Saccharobesus litoralis: one gene and its partner. The protein of the gene in region 1 interacts with the protein of each later gene in a pairwise test. Links are inferred from orthologs where the notes say so. Each region holds a gene or a part of one and is shown on either strand. Other genes may lie near its edges.

Region 1 (9,390 bases):
GCAACAGAGTCAATTGAAATTGTTGTTTGTTGTTTTTGACCGCGAAGGTATTTAACCGTCACTTGTTTATTTGCCACTTCATCGTCGCCCAATATTAATGCCACTTGAGCGCCGCTTTGATCGGCTTTTTTAAATTGTTTTTTAAAGTTTCCGCCACCGCAATGCAATTGGATCCGACAATCCGGCATTGCATCACGTAACGCATCAGCAAACACAGGCGCTTGTAATTCAGCTTGTTGACCAGCAACAACAATATAAGCATCGACTGCGCCACGTATATCTTCAGTAAGGCCTAAAGTCTCTAAAATCAAGACTAAACGCTCTAATCCCATTGCAAAACCGACTGCTGGGGTTGCTTTACCGCCAAGTTCAGCGACTAAACCATCATAACGACCACCCGCACATACTGTACCTTGGGCGCCTAAACAGTCAGTAACCCATTCAAACACGGTTTTATTGTAGTAATCTAAACCACGGACTAATCGCTCGTTTACGCGGTACTGAATACCTAACGCATCTAAACGCGCGCGCAATTGGGCAAAGTGCTCAGCAGACTCTTCACTTAAATAGTCAGGTAAACGCGGAGCATCAACTAACATAGCTTGCACATCAGGATTTTTGCTATCAAGCACACGTAGTGGATTGGTTTCCATACGGCGTAAGCAATCTTCATCCAGCTTATCTTGATTAGCTTGTAAAAAGCTGACTAAGGCTTCGCGATGGGCTGCACGATCTTCGCTGTTACCTAACGAGTTGATTTCTAGTGTCACCTTGTCGGCAATACCAAACGCTTGCCAAAAACGCGCTGTCATGGCGATCACTTCAGCGTCGATATCTGGGCCATTTAAGCCAAATGTCTCGACACCAAATTGATGAAATTGACGATAACGGCCTTTTTGCGGACGCTCGTGGCGGAACATAGGTCCCATATACCATAACCGCTGAGTTTGGTTATAAAGCAAACCATGTTGGTTACCAGCGCGTACACAGCTAGCGGTGCCTTCTGGGCGCAAGGTTAAACTGTCTCCGTTGCGATCATCAAAGGTATACATCTCTTTTTCAACAATATCGGTCACTTCGCCGATAGAGCGCTTAAATAACTCGGTTGCCTCAACCACAGGCATGCGAATTTCGCTATAGCCATAGCTGGCTACAACATTACGTAATACTGACTCTACCTTCTGCCAAACTGGAGTTTGACTTGGTAAACAATCGTTCATGCCGCGAATGGCTTGAATATTTTTCGACACTGAAAATAACTCTTCGCTTAAACGCAAACTCTGCTATTTACAGCAGAGTTTGAAAAAATGGGAACAAAAAAGTAGCGGGATTATAGGGTGTTTAACTCTAGGTATCTAGACCTGTTCGATATCAATACGCTTAGATTCATCTAATTTACTGGCTTTTGCCCGAATATGACGCTCTAACGTATCAACAATATCATTGTTATCGATGCGCTCTTTTTGACGCTCACCACCTAAATAAAAGCCACTTTTGCTTTTAGCACCGGCAAGGCCAACATCAGATACTAAGGCTTCACCTGGGCCGTTGACTACGCAACCAATCACTGACACCGACATCGGGGTAGTAATATCTTCTAAACGCTCTTCAAGTGCGTTCATGGTACCAATGACATCAAACTCTTGACGAGAACAACTCGGACAAGCAATGAAATTAATGCCGCGTGAACGAATACGTAATGATTTTAAAATATCAAAACCAATTTTAATCTCTTCGACAGGATCAGCCGCTAAAGATACGCGCAATGTATCACCAATGCCCTCATTCAATAGCATACCTAAACCAATTGCCGATTTAACCGCCCCTGCTCTGGCACCACCAGCTTCAGTAATACCTAAATGCAAAGGATTATCAATTTGCGCTGACAATAAACGATAGGCACCTACGGCCAAAAACACATCCGATGCTTTTACACTCACTTTAAACTGATCAAAGTTTAATCTGTCTAGTATATCTACATGGCGCATAGCCGATTCAAGCAAAGCTTCCGCTGTTGGCTCGCCGTATTTTTCTTGAATGTCACGCTCTAGTGAACCGCCGTTAACCCCGATACGAATAGGGATGTTTTTATCGCGTGCACAATCAACAACTGAGCGAATTCGCTGCTCGTTACCTATATTGCCAGGATTAATACGCAAACAGTCCGCACCGTATTCAGCCACTTGTAACGCTATGCGATAATCAAAGTGAATATCTGTTACTAGTGGAACATCCACTCGTTGTTTAATCAATTTAAACGCTTCTGCTGCCTCCATTGTCGGTACAGAAACACGCACAATATCGGCACCGGCATCAGCAATACGCTGAATTTGCGCGACAGTTGCATCAACATCTGTCGTTTCTGTATTTGTCATTGACTGAACAGAAATCGGTGCATCACCACCGACTGGTACTTTACCAACCCAAATTTTCTTGGTGGGTTTACGCTTAATTGGAGACTCGTGAAACATGCTTAACTCACTAATAAATTGGGAAAATAACTTTTACACGCTTATTCATGATCAAACGGTAAACTAAATCGTGCAACGCGTCCGGCCTTAAACTGGGTCATATCAATCGTTTTACCATCAAATGTCATACTGACATTTTCAGGTGCACCCAATACAAAACTAACCGGCGCAACGCCAGAAACAGGCATAACGTAACCTTTTTTCTTAACACCATTGGCAATTTCTCGACCGGTTGCGTCCGTGATCACCAGCCAACAATCGTCAATAAAGGTTAATTCCATTGCGACGGCACCATCTGGTGTTGCAACGTTTAATAAAGCAGTTGACTGCTGCGAGCTGTCAGCTGCAATTGTTTTCGGTGTTGGATCTTGAACCAATGGTGCAGCGGAAATGGCTGTTGAACTAGCTTGCTCTTGATTAGCTAATTCTTGTTGTGGCGTCTCATCTAGCGCAACACTGTCTAATGGCTGAGCAAGCTCATCTGTACTTGGCTCATCTGCACTTGGCTCGCCTGCACTTAGTACTTTTTGCTCATCACTCGCAGATGAAGTGGGATCAGCAGCTTGAGTGTCACTCACTTGCTCATTAACAACGTCAACCAACGAGTTAAACGTTGGTGCTTGATCGCGCTGCCACCACCATAATACAAACGACAAAATGACTATCGCAATAATGATATAAGTTGCTAACATTAAGCGACTATCGTGCGCTTCACGCGAGGTACGGCGTGAAAAGCTAGTCATTTTAACCCGTTGAACTTGCGGCGCGTCAGACATGGCATCATACAAAGCCATGACGCTTTCTTCTTCAATACCGTATAGCTTGGCGCAAGACTTTAAATAGCCACGAACAAACAAAGGTGTGCCGATATCTTTGAATTGATTTTTCTCAATTTTTTCAATGATATCAATTTTTAAATTCAAGCTATCAGCCACATCTTGGCGAGACAATTTTTGTAACTCGCGTAACTCTTGCAGCATTTGTCCCGGCGTAGGCTGACTTTCTGTAAGTTGTTCTTGTTCTATTTTTTCAGTCATCATCGAGTAAGTTCAATATAAGCTTTAGTTTGAGAAGCATTTGGATAAAAGCGTACCAAGGTACGACCATATTGTTCAGCACCCATATTATTTTTAAGCTGGCTTTCAATTTGATAGCCCAACCATAAACTGCGGGCTGAACGGCCAGATCGGGTCGCTTTTTCGTAACGCTGCAAATAATTACGCGCTTCCTGTAATTGGCGCGCATCTAAGGATAATTCGGTTAATTCCATCAATGCTTTTACATTGTAGGGGTTATGTTCAAGTGCTTTTAATAAGTAACTGTGTGCTTTTTGTTTTTGTTTATTTTCCAGCAAACAGACGCCTAAATTAACATAAGTTTGCGACTCTCTTATGTACTCATCTTGCGCAACTGCTTTTAAAAAATATTGTTCAGCTTCGACAAACCGTTCTGTTTGACACAAAAATGTGCCGTAGTTATTTAAGGCATCGCCATTATCTGGATGCAGTTGTAACACTTTCAAATAAGCTTGATTGGCGTTGTCTAACTCGTTAACGGTTTGATAATAATAAGCTAAGCTAAAATGTACCTCAGGCATTTCAGGAGCATGTTTAAGCGCTGCATCTAAATTATATTTAGCCTGCGAATAGTTGCCAGCATTGATATAACGTAAAGCCAGCGCTAGGCGCGTTTGCGCGATCTCGGTCGGGTTTTGTTCCCGCTCTATTACAGGTTTTCCACTTTCAGCATAGGTTGTTTTTGTCACACAACCCGCTATGTGAGTTGCCATACCGACTAAAAGTAACGCGCCAATTATCCGCATAAAATAATAAATTAAATAGATTTAATGCTGATATTCTCGCCTTTTTCGCGTTTTTTCAACATTCGTTTTGTTCTATCTTTTACATCGCCGACTAATTGACCACAAGCTGCGTCAATATCATCACCTCGGGTGCGCCTAACTATCGTCACTAAACCATACTCCATTAACACTTTAGCAAAGCGATCAATTCGTGAATTACTTGAGCGCGAATAAGGGCTACCCGGATAAGGATTAAACGGGATCAGATTGATTTTTGAAGGTGTGCCTTTTAACACTTTGGCCAATTCATGGGCTTGGTCCATTGAATCATTAATGCCATTTAGCATGACATATTCAATAGTGACATTTTTATTGGCTTTTGAATCTTTAATATAACGACGCGAGGCCGCTAAAAACTCTTGAATATTGTACTTTTTATTAATAGGCACAATTTCATTACGTAATTCATCATTTGGTGCATGTAACGATATAGCTAATGCCACATCAATTTGCTCTTTTAACATGTCTAACGCTGGTACCACGCCTGACGTACTCACAGTGACCCGACGTTTTGACAAAGCAAAACCTAAATCATCCATCATCAACTCAAGCGCTGGCACAAGGTTTTTTAGATTAAGCAGTGGTTCACCCATGCCCATCATGACCACATTGGTAATGGGTCGTTCGTTGTTTTCTCTTACGACACCAATATCTTTGGCTACTCGCCAAACCTGACCAATAATTTCACTCACCGACAAATTACGATTAAAACCTTGTTGCGCTGTTGAGCAAAAAGTACATTCCAGTGCACAGCCTACTTGGCTTGATACACATAAGGTGGCGCGATCGCCATCAGGGATCCAAACGCTCTCGACTTCTTGACCACCTTCCAGCACCATGGCGTACTTAATAGTGCCGTCGCTCGCCACTTGCTTTTCGCTAATTTCTGGGCCTTTAATTTCACAAAGGTCAGTTAATTTCTGACGTAACGCTTTACTGAGATTATTCATCTCAGAAAAATCATCCATGCCGTTATGATATATCCATTTCATCACCTGCTCAGCTCTAAAGCCTTTTTCGCCAATACTGACAAAAAACTCTTTTAAACCCTTACGGTCAAGATCAAGTAAATTAACTTTAGAAACAGAAGCACTCATGAACAAAAACTACCTATATAAAAATCGCGGCGAATTGTACAGTTTTTAGCCAAAAATTCAATATTGGCTTTATACAAAAAAGGCCGCGCAGTATACAACTGCGCGGCCTTTTTATAAATGGTTAAATCTATTTTATACGACTTCGCGACGCGGACAAATTTCGCTATCGGTAAAAAAGAAGGCAATTTCACGTGACGCCGTTTCAGGCGCATCAGAACCGTGACAAATATTACGATTAGTAGCCGTTGCAAAATCAGCACGAATAGTGCCACGAGCCGCTTCATCTGGGTTGGTTGTACCCATAATTTCACGGTTAGCCGCTATTGCATTTTCACCTTCTAACACTTGTACCATAACAGGACCAGCTGTCATAAACGCAATTAAACCATCATAAAAAGGTTTGCCTTTGTGCTCAGCGTAAAAGCCCTCTGCTTGCTCCGTTGTTAACTGCAACATTTTAGCAGCAACAATTTTTAAGCCAGCTGTCTCAAATCGACTGTAAATAGTACCGATTAAGTCTTTTACTACTCCATCTGGTTTGATAATAGAAAGTGTGCGTTGAATAGCCATATGAATATTTTCCGATTAGTCAAAGTAAGTCGTGAAACGAAGCTGAGAATTTTTTTAACCTTCCCTGTTAAAACGAACATATTGAATGTTAAGAAGGATAGCGCGTTGCAAAATACGCCAACTCCGTTATTGTTATCCAAGAGCATGCCATGCTCCTAGGGAAATTAACAGCCTATACTTATAACGATTTGCACAATCCTTATCTCGCTAACATATTGTTTATCAAATCATAAATATAGTCTTCTCGCTCAGGTCTTATGGTTCATTGTCTGCGCTTACTCGCCCCAATCACATAATAAAGCATATGCTCATGGGGACTCGAAGCTTGACGGCTTCCCCTAAAACCTGATCGCTTTGACTATAATCTTTAACTCAATGTCGGCGTTATAGCGTTCCATAACGTGACTAAGCCTAAATTTCATAACAAATTCACTTGCTTTGACACGCATACCTAGTTAGTTTTATAACGTTTTCTCTCACATCAATATCACTTCACATCAATCAAATTTGCATAGGAACAAGGTTATGGATCAAATAAACCAATGGTTTTCTAACAACCAAGATATGGCGGCTGATTGGGCCATTAATATCGTTATTGCAATCGCCATTTTTGTTGTTGGCCGTATTATCGCTAAATCAGTCGGAACCTATACCGCTAAAGGGTTCGCTAAAAACAATGTCGACGCCGCTGTCGCCAGTTTTATTAGCAATATTGTTTACGCACTTATTCTTGCCGCCACCGTTTTAGTTGCTTTAGGGCAATTAGGTATTGAAACAACATCATTTGTCGCCATTCTCGGTGCGGCTGGTTTAGCCGTAGGTCTCGCGTTAAAAGACTCGTTATCTAACTTTGCCTCTGGCGTTTTAATTATCATGCTACGCCCTTTTAAAGCCGGTGATTATGTCGAAGCCGGCGGTGTCGCAGGCTCTGTGCAAAAAATTGAAGTTTTTTCAACCACGCTTAAAACGCCAGATAATAAAGTAGTGATCGTACCTAACGCATCTATTACGGGTGGTTCAATCACTAACTTTTCGCGCGAAGAAACCCGTCGCATTGACCTAGTAATCGGTGTGAGTTACGACGCGGATCTAAAGCAAACTAAGCAAGTATTAATTGAACAAATCGAAGCTCAACCGCTAGTATTAAAAGAGCCTGCTTATACCGTTGCCGTTTCTGAATTAGGTGACAGCTCGGTTAACTTTGTTGTACGCCCTTGGGTTAAAACCAGTGATTTTTGGAAAGTTAAATTCGCACTGGTTGAGAATATTAAAATTGCCCTAGACGATGCCGGTATTAATATTCCTTACCCGCAAATGGACGTTCATATCAAAAAAGAAGACTAATTCATTCGCTAAATTGGTGACGGCAATTGCGCCGCCACCTACATCTATTTTTATCTATATTTTTCAAACATTTGGAATCAATCAGTAAGGATCCTCAAATGAAATCAACATTAACAATGATTGCGTTATCTGTTGTCGCATTAAACGCGGTAGCAGAAGAAGAAAAAAGCTGGCAAGCCAGCGCTGAGCTAGGTGCTATTTTCACTTCAGGTAACACAGAAACGACTTCTATCAAAGGTAAAATTGATGTCAAACAAGAACTAGAATCTTGGTCAAATCAATACATTTTTGATGCATTATTAAAAGAAGACGAAATCGAAAGTAAAGACAGTAACAATAATACCGTCAAACAAACGCAAAAAACGGCTGAAAAATACTTTTTGTCAGCGCAAGGTAACTACAAGCTTAATACCAAAGGCTCATCACTATTTGTATACGGCTCGCACACTGACGACAAATTTGGTGGTGTGACCAAATACAGCACCATATCGGCTGGTTATGGCCAACATCTTTATAAAACTTCAACTAGCTTACTAAAAGCAGACATCGGTCCGGGTTATGTTTGGAGCAAACAAGCTGATAAAACGGACGGCACTGAAGGTAAAGAAGATAATTCAGGTATCATTCGTTTATCCGCTGACTACCGCTGGAAAATAAACGAATTCGCGACCTTTACCCAAGCTGTTAGTTTTGAAGTACCAACCGACAGTGATAAAAACCGTCGTAGTAAGTCTGTTACAGGTTTTGCCGCTAAAATCAGTGAGTCTATGCAAATGAAGTTAGGCTTAACGGCAATTAATAACTCAGAAGTCGTAGAAGGCCGCGAAAAAACCGATATTGAAACAACAGTGACTGTGGTTTACAACTTCTAATTAAAACTGTTTATCGACCTAAAAAGCAGGTCTTAGACCTGCTTTTTTGTTAACTATTTAGTATCTTAACCAGCGGGTTTCCAACCATTTAGAGCTTTGATGTAGATAAGATACAAGACGAGACTTGCCTTCTGAACCCTACTTTTGGATCCTGGATGAATTGCAGGTACTTAAGATTTGTCTGGAAGTAAATTTTTAGTTTTGCTCTTTCGGACAGAAAAATATGCAGGTTCTGCAAGCATAAATGCTCGCCCACCAAGGAATTTAATACTTTAATCAACCCAAGGGGTCCCCGCCTGTTTACAAATCCTTAGCGCTGAAAATGAATTACAGGCTAAGTAAAAGACTATAACTGACAAGCTTGCCAATAAATACTGGGCTGCCAGAATTGATTACCTACCTGTAATTGCAAATTAACAGCCGATGGCGCTTGCTTTAAATCGGCTAAGCGTCCAGTGAAAGTGGTATCGGCTGAGTGCCAGCTTTTTAGTTTTAATCCTAAGGTTTGTTTGTCTTGCGACACACTTTCAACCACGGCATGTAATTGCACGCTTGAGTAATAGCGCTTATTTTTAATTTGATAATCGACATCTACATTATCTCGGCAAACTAAATCACCTAAGCTGTAGTCAGCATCCAACACCGCGGCTTGCATCACATGCGGGTTTGGTTTTACATCCGTCCCATCCGTTGTGATTGAAGTTTCTATCTCTGGCTGTTTCTCTGCCTCATTCTCGGACTTGTGTGGTTTAGCTGAAGATTGTGTTGTGGCTAACGAAGCTATTTCTGCCGGTTTAGGGCTGGCGCCTGCTAACCAACGCGGTTTATTAACCACAGCCACTTGCTCACTAAATTGCTGTTTAGCGCCTATCGGCGACACTTGCACAGTGGCGTTTTTCGCTTGAATAATTTTCGGTACGGGCTTTTGAATTTCGGACTGAGCTACCGCGTTAACTGGGGCTGGCTGTTGTGCCTGAGGAAGTAATTGACAAGCAGAAAGCGTAAAACAAGATAATAGTAAAACAGGACGAAACATCGAAGTTAACAAGCTTAAAAATGAATTTAGCTATGTTAACCCCGATTTATCAGTGCAACAAGATTAACCTTGCGTCGCTTGAATAGCCGTAAGGGCAATCGTGTAGACAATATCATCGACCAAAGCGCCGCGAGACAAG
Region 2 (5,831 bases), 670 kb from region 1 along the record:
TTTTAACCAAACAAGTTTGGCAAAGTGCAGGTTTACCAACTGCTAAATTCGTAATGGTTAAGCGCGAGCAAGTCGCTGGTGTCGATTACCAAGCAATACTGGAACGTTTGAATGGCAAGGTTTTTATTAAGCCGGCGAAAGAAGGTTCGAGTATTGGCATGAGTATGGCCGATACGGCTGTAGGGTTAAAAAGCGCATTAGAAAAAGCCGCAGATTACGATTGTGACATTTTAGTTGAGCAATTTATTAATGGTCCTGAATACACAGTTGCCATATTAGCGCAAGAGTCGCTGCCGAGTATTAGCATGCAAACGCCGCATGAATTTTATGATTATGAAGCTAAATATTTAGCAAACTCTACCCAGTACTTTTGTCCGAGTGGCTTAAATGAAGCGGATGAAGCACATATTCAGGCGTTGGCGAAACAGGCGTTTGCTGCGGTTTCTGCGGAAGGCTGGGGGCGAGTCGATGTCATGCGAGATCAAGACGGACAGTTTTATTTATTAGAAGCCAATACGGTTCCAGGGATGACAGAAAAAAGCTTGGTTCCTATGGCGGCGAAAGCTAAAGGTATCGACTTCGCTGAGCTTGTTTGTCGAATATTAGATTCGGCGAAGTAACGCAGGCTTTGCGTAATGGGCGTAGAAAAAACACAAGCGACTCAAAAGCCCAAAATGCCTGAGTTGCGGCAACAAATTGAGCAAGCCGGTTGGCCGTTTTGGGCTGGTTTAGTGTTTTTCTTTTGGGTACTGATTGGCTCACTGTGGTTAATTGAATATGTCAGTGAATGGCTGGTTGATGAAAATCGCTTACCGGTTAAGCAAATCGTCGTTCAAGGGCAGCAAGACTATTTGACTAAGCAAGATGTGTTGCAAGCGTTAGAGTTGCAAATGAGTCAAAGTTTTTTTGCATTAAATGTCGATAAAGCGCAGCAGCAATTAGAAGCGCTGGATTGGATATACAGCGTATCGGTACGCAAAGAGTGGCCGAATAGATTGAAAATTTACATTACAGAGCAAAATCCACAAGTACATTGGAACGGGGATTTTTTGTTAAATGAATATGGTGATGTATTTCAAGCAGATACGGATAGGTTACAACGAGAGTTAGCTTGGTTATTTGGCCCAGAAGGGGACGAAAATCAAGTATTAGAAACCTATCAAAAGTTAAGTGAGTTAATGGCTTTGTATCACGTAACCATTAACGAAATGTCGCTGTCTGAACGGCATGCTCTGCAAATAACGCTAAAAGACGGGGTTAAGCTTAATTTAGGACGAGAAGATTGGCTTAATAGAAGTCAGCGATTTTTGCAACATTACCCGCAGTTGAAGCGGGCGCATAATTTAGATTATGTCGACTTGCGTTATGACACTGGGTTTGCGGTTGGATTAAAACAGAATAATGAAGATCAGAGTTGATTATGTCTAAGGTGACGGACAGAAATTTAATAGTGGGATTGGACATAGGCACAGCGAAAGTCGTCGCTGTCGTTGGTGAAGTTTTACCAGACGGTGCGGTGAGTGTCGTGGGTGTCGGTAGTCATGCATCGCGAGGTATGGATAAAGGTGGTGTGAATGACATTAACCTAGTTATTCAATCGATTCAGCGAGCTGTTGAAGAAGCTGAACTGATGTCAGGCTGCCAAATATCGTCGGTTTATATCGCGATATCGGGTCGACATATCCAGTGCCAAAATGAAAATGGCATGGTGCCGATCAGTGAGCATGAAGTGACACAAGATGATGTGGATAACGTGATCCATACCGCCAAGTCAGTGCATTTGCCAGCTGAACGTCGGGTACTACATGTTTTGCCTCAAGATTACAGTGTTGATATTCAAGAAGGGATTAAAAGCCCAATTGGTATGTCGGGCGTGCGCTTAGAAGCTAAAGTGCATTTAGTGACCTGTGCTGACGACATGTCAAAAAATATTGTTAAGTGTGCTGAACGTTGCGGGTTACGCGTTGATGATTTGGTGTTCTCGGCAATTGCGTCCAGTGATTCAGTGCTAACAGATGACGAGAAAGAGCTTGGGGTTGCTGTTGTTGATGTTGGAGCCGGCACTATTGATTTAGTTATCTATGTGGATGGTGCTATACGACATAACGCGGTTATTGCCGTTGCGGGTAATCAAGTCACTAAAGATATTGCGCAAATTTTCCGTACGCCGATGAGTCATGCGGAGCAATTAAAGGTGCAATACGCTTGCGCAATGCGCCACATGGTTAGCATAGAAGAAAGTATTGAAGTGCCTAGCGTAGGTGGGCGACCAGCGCGTTCTATGTCGCGCCACACTTTGGCAGAAGTTGTCGAACCTAGATACCAAGAGTTATTTGAGTTGGTTCGCGAAGAGATCAGTAAAAGCGGCTTAGAAGATAAAATAGCAGCAGGGATCGTTTTGACCGGTGGCACGGCCAAAATGGAAGGTGCTGTCGAGTTTGCCGAAGACTTATTTCAAATGCCGGTTCGTTTAGGTAGCCCAGTTAATCTTAAAGGGTTAACTGAGTATGTAGATGATCCGAGTTATGCAACGGCTATCGGTTTGTTGCATTACGGTAAAGATCAAATAAATAACCAGTATGCCAACCGAGTTGAAGATAGCTCGGCTGGCTTGTGGCAACGCATTCATAGCTGGTTTAAAGGTGAGTTTTAGTCGCGGTTGTTGCCTTGGGGTGACAAGCGTGGAAGCTAAATTTGGAAATTTCGTTTTGGGAATAAACATAAAAAAGTAAGTAAGTGGAGAGAGTCATGTTTGATTTAATGAGTGAGCAAGCTGATGAAGCTGTCATCAAAGTTATTGGTGTCGGTGGAGGTGGCGGTAACGCCATTGAGCATATGGTTGAACACACCATTGAAGGTGTCGAGTTTTTAACCGCAAATACGGACGCGCAAGCCTTAAGAAATTCACAGTTAGCGCCTGAAAACAAGATTGTTTTAGGTCGTGATGTGACTAAAGGTTTAGGTGCAGGTGCTAACCCTGAAATCGGTCGTCAAAGTGCAGAAGAGGATCGTGACGCGATCCGCGATGTGATCAATGGCGCAGACATGATTTTTATTGCCGCAGGTATGGGCGGTGGTACGGGTACGGGTGCAGCACCTGTCGTTGCCGAAGTCGCGCGAGAAATGGGTATTTTGACGGTTGCTGTTGTAACTAAACCATTCCCATTTGAAGGTCGTAAGCGTATGGCTTATGCCGATCAAGGTATTGATGCGTTAGCGGCAAGTGTTGATTCGTTAATCACAATCCCTAATGACAAGTTATTGAAAGTGTTAGGTAAAGGCACTTCTTTGTTGGATGCATTTAAGGCAGCCAATGACGTGTTATTTGGTGCGGTGCAAGGTATTGCCGAGCTCATTACTCGCCCAGGTTTAATTAACGTTGACTTTGCCGACGTACGTACAGTGATGTCGGAAATGGGTACCGCAATGATGGGTACAGGTGTCGCTAAAGGTGAAGACCGTGCAGAAGAAGCGGCTGAAATGGCAATCTCATCTCCTTTATTAGAAGACGTTGATTTAGCCGGCGCGCGAGGCATCCTAGTTAATATCACTGCGGGCATGGATATTAGCATTGAAGAATTTGAAACGGTTGGTAATGCAGTAAAAGCCTTTGCATCTGAAAATGCTACGGTTGTCGTTGGTGCTGTTATCGATCCTGAAATGAGTGAAGAATTACGCGTTACTGTGGTTGCGACAGGTATTGGCGATCGTAAGCCTGATATTTCTTTGGTATCACCAAGTAAACCTGCAATTGAACCTGTTTCTGTCCCTAGAGTGGCTAATGTGGGTTCGGCTGCTGTTGATATGAATGCGAATTTGGAATCTCGCGTGGCGGATCCTGTTGCTGCATCAACACCAGCGTCTCAACCAGGACAACAGCAAAGTTTAGATTATTTGGACGTACCTGCGTTTTTACGTAAACAAGCAGATTAATCTGCAAGGCTGATTGCCTAACAATCACAATCTACTTACTACTTTCCCGTGTATGGCTTAGCCATACGCGGGTTTCTCCGTTGGAGAACTTTAGTGGTGAATTTAAAGGTAAATGGTTATTTATCTTGAATTCTGTGACGCTTAACCACTTTTTATAGTTTGAGAAGTGTTCCAGCATTACTGTGTTAATGGTGAATGTGGTAAACTAAGTTATACACAATATTACCATCGAGCCTTGGGCTCTATTAATCTGGATAAATAAGATTAAATATTGATGAATTATCAAAGAACTTTAAAAAACAGCGTTAAAACGACCGGTGTTGGCTTGCATAAAGGTGAGAAGGTAACTATGACCTTACTGCCAGCTCCAGCTAATACAGGTATTGTTTTTCGTCGCGTTGATATCGAACCTGTAGTCGACTTTCCGGTTAGTCCTTTCGCGGTGACAGACACTCGCATGTGTACCTGTATGACTAACGAGCAAGGTATAGCGATTTCAACAGTTGAGCATCTAATGTCAGCTTTGGCTGGTTTAGGTGTTGATAATGTCATTATTGAATTAGATGCCAATGAAGTACCTATCGTTGATGGCAGTGCTAGCCCATTTATCTTTTTAATAGAAGAAGCTGGGATCCAAGAGCTAAGTACTCCAAAACGTTATATTAAAATTAATAAACCCATTCGAGTTGAACTGGATGATAAGTGGGCTGAAATTGTTCCTTACCAAGGTTTTAAACTTGATTTTGGTATTGATTTTAATCACCCTGCGATTGCGGCAACTAAACAGCATTGTGTATTTGAATTATCAAGTGATGAGTATATTCGCGAAGTCAGCCGTGCCAGAACATTTGGATTCATGAAAGACTTTGAATACCTACGTTCGTTGAATTTGGCATTAGGTGGTAGCTTTGACAATGCGGTAGTTTTGGATGAATTCCAAGTGCTAAACGCCAATGGCTTGCGTTATGACAACGAGTTTTTGATGCACAAGATCCTAGATGCTATCGGCGATATGTTCATGACTGGCCACTTTATATTGGGTGAGATGCGCTCGCATAAATCGGGGCATGAATTAAATAATGTATTGCTACGTGCGATTGTAGAAAACCAAGATGCTTGGCAATGGATTGAATATACCGAAGAATCACAAGCGCCTCTGCAATTTTTACCTGCACAAGCTGTTTAATCAGCTTATTTATATAGCTTAGCCGAGTGACAAACTCGGCTTCGGCAAGCCTACCTATATTACCTTTTATTTTACTTTAGTGTTTTCGTGACGCCTTTACCAACCCTTGTAGCGCTTGTTTTAGATTGTCAGGTAATTGCTCTGCGGTTTTGAGCAGAGTTTGTGCCGAATTGTCAGATAGAGAGTGGTGCTTTTGATGCGCTGATTCGGCAGAGCTACTTTTACTGTGATTGCTTATTGGTGAGCTAGTTGTTACAACTATGCTGTCTGATATGCTGACCAGATCCGGTATAGACTGTCTTAAATGGCTGAGTAAATCTAAGCGTATCGCGTTAAAACGCATCTTTAATCCGGCACTCGTTAACCCTAAGTGTAATATCCCATTTTGATATTTTTGTACGATTACTTTATCCTGCCATTCTTTGGGCAGGCAAAGCGCTAGCTCGCGTTCAATCTGGCTGTTATAATCAGCTTTTTTTTGTGCGGCTGAAAATTGACTATTTGGCCAGGTTTCATTTAATACCTGCTCTATTGATTTCGGTCGACGTTTCATCTTTTTTACGTGTTGAGAATATAGTTAGTAATGGCGTTTTCGATTTATTATAAAAAACACAATATCGAACTCGAATGGCGATTAGATCGACGCCATTGGATTGCTTTACTATCGGTTATTTTTACAACGGCTCTATTAGTATTATACCTTGTTTCTTGG

What was found.
Region 2: the proteins of C2869_RS18170 (region 1) and ftsZ interact in binary tests that used the Escherichia coli proteins (3 or more experiments, as listed by UniProt). The link is inferred for Saccharobesus litoralis from one-to-one orthologs.

Annotation. Positions count from the first base shown.
Region 1 is NZ_CP026604.1:4,826,651-4,836,040, forward strand. The notes cover bases 3,368-6,201. They hold C2869_RS18170 (bifunctional tRNA (adenosine(37)-C2)-methyltransferase TrmG/ribosomal RNA large subunit methyltransferase RlmN), read right to left. Parts: upstream 5,430-6,201; coding sequence 4,305-5,429; downstream 3,368-4,304. Other genes in these bases: C2869_RS18160 (RodZ domain-containing protein), read right to left, coding at 3,368-3,511; pilW (type IV pilus biogenesis/stability protein PilW), read right to left, coding at 3,508-4,293; ndk (nucleoside-diphosphate kinase), read right to left, coding at 5,562-5,999. Also shown: hisS (histidine--tRNA ligase), read right to left, coding at 1-1,250; ispG (flavodoxin-dependent (E)-4-hydroxy-3-methylbut-2-enyl-diphosphate synthase), read right to left, coding at 1,356-2,471; more of C2869_RS18160, read right to left, coding at 2,513-3,367; C2869_RS18180 (mechanosensitive ion channel family protein), read left to right, coding at 6,525-7,343; C2869_RS18185 (DUF481 domain-containing protein), read left to right, coding at 7,442-8,215; C2869_RS18190 (hypothetical protein), read right to left, coding at 8,562-9,251; pta (phosphate acetyltransferase), read right to left, coding at 9,315-9,390.
Region 2 is NZ_CP026604.1:5,498,367-5,504,197, reverse strand. The notes cover bases 1,882-4,840. They hold ftsZ (cell division protein FtsZ), read left to right. Parts: upstream 1,882-2,748; coding sequence 2,749-3,933; downstream 3,934-4,840. Other genes in these bases: lpxC (UDP-3-O-acyl-N-acetylglucosamine deacetylase), read left to right, coding at 4,208-4,840; ftsA (cell division protein FtsA), read left to right, coding at 1,882-2,653. Outside these bases: C2869_RS21095 (D-alanine--D-alanine ligase), read left to right, coding at 1-620; C2869_RS21090 (cell division protein FtsQ/DivIB), read left to right, coding at 636-1,418; more of ftsA, read left to right, coding at 1,421-1,881; more of lpxC, read left to right, coding at 4,841-5,119; C2869_RS21070 (DUF721 domain-containing protein), read right to left, coding at 5,196-5,672; C2869_RS21065 (M23 family metallopeptidase), read left to right, coding at 5,703-5,831. UniProt on the Escherichia coli protein: Essential cell division protein that forms a contractile ring structure (Z ring) at the future cell division site. The regulation of the ring assembly controls the timing and the location of cell division.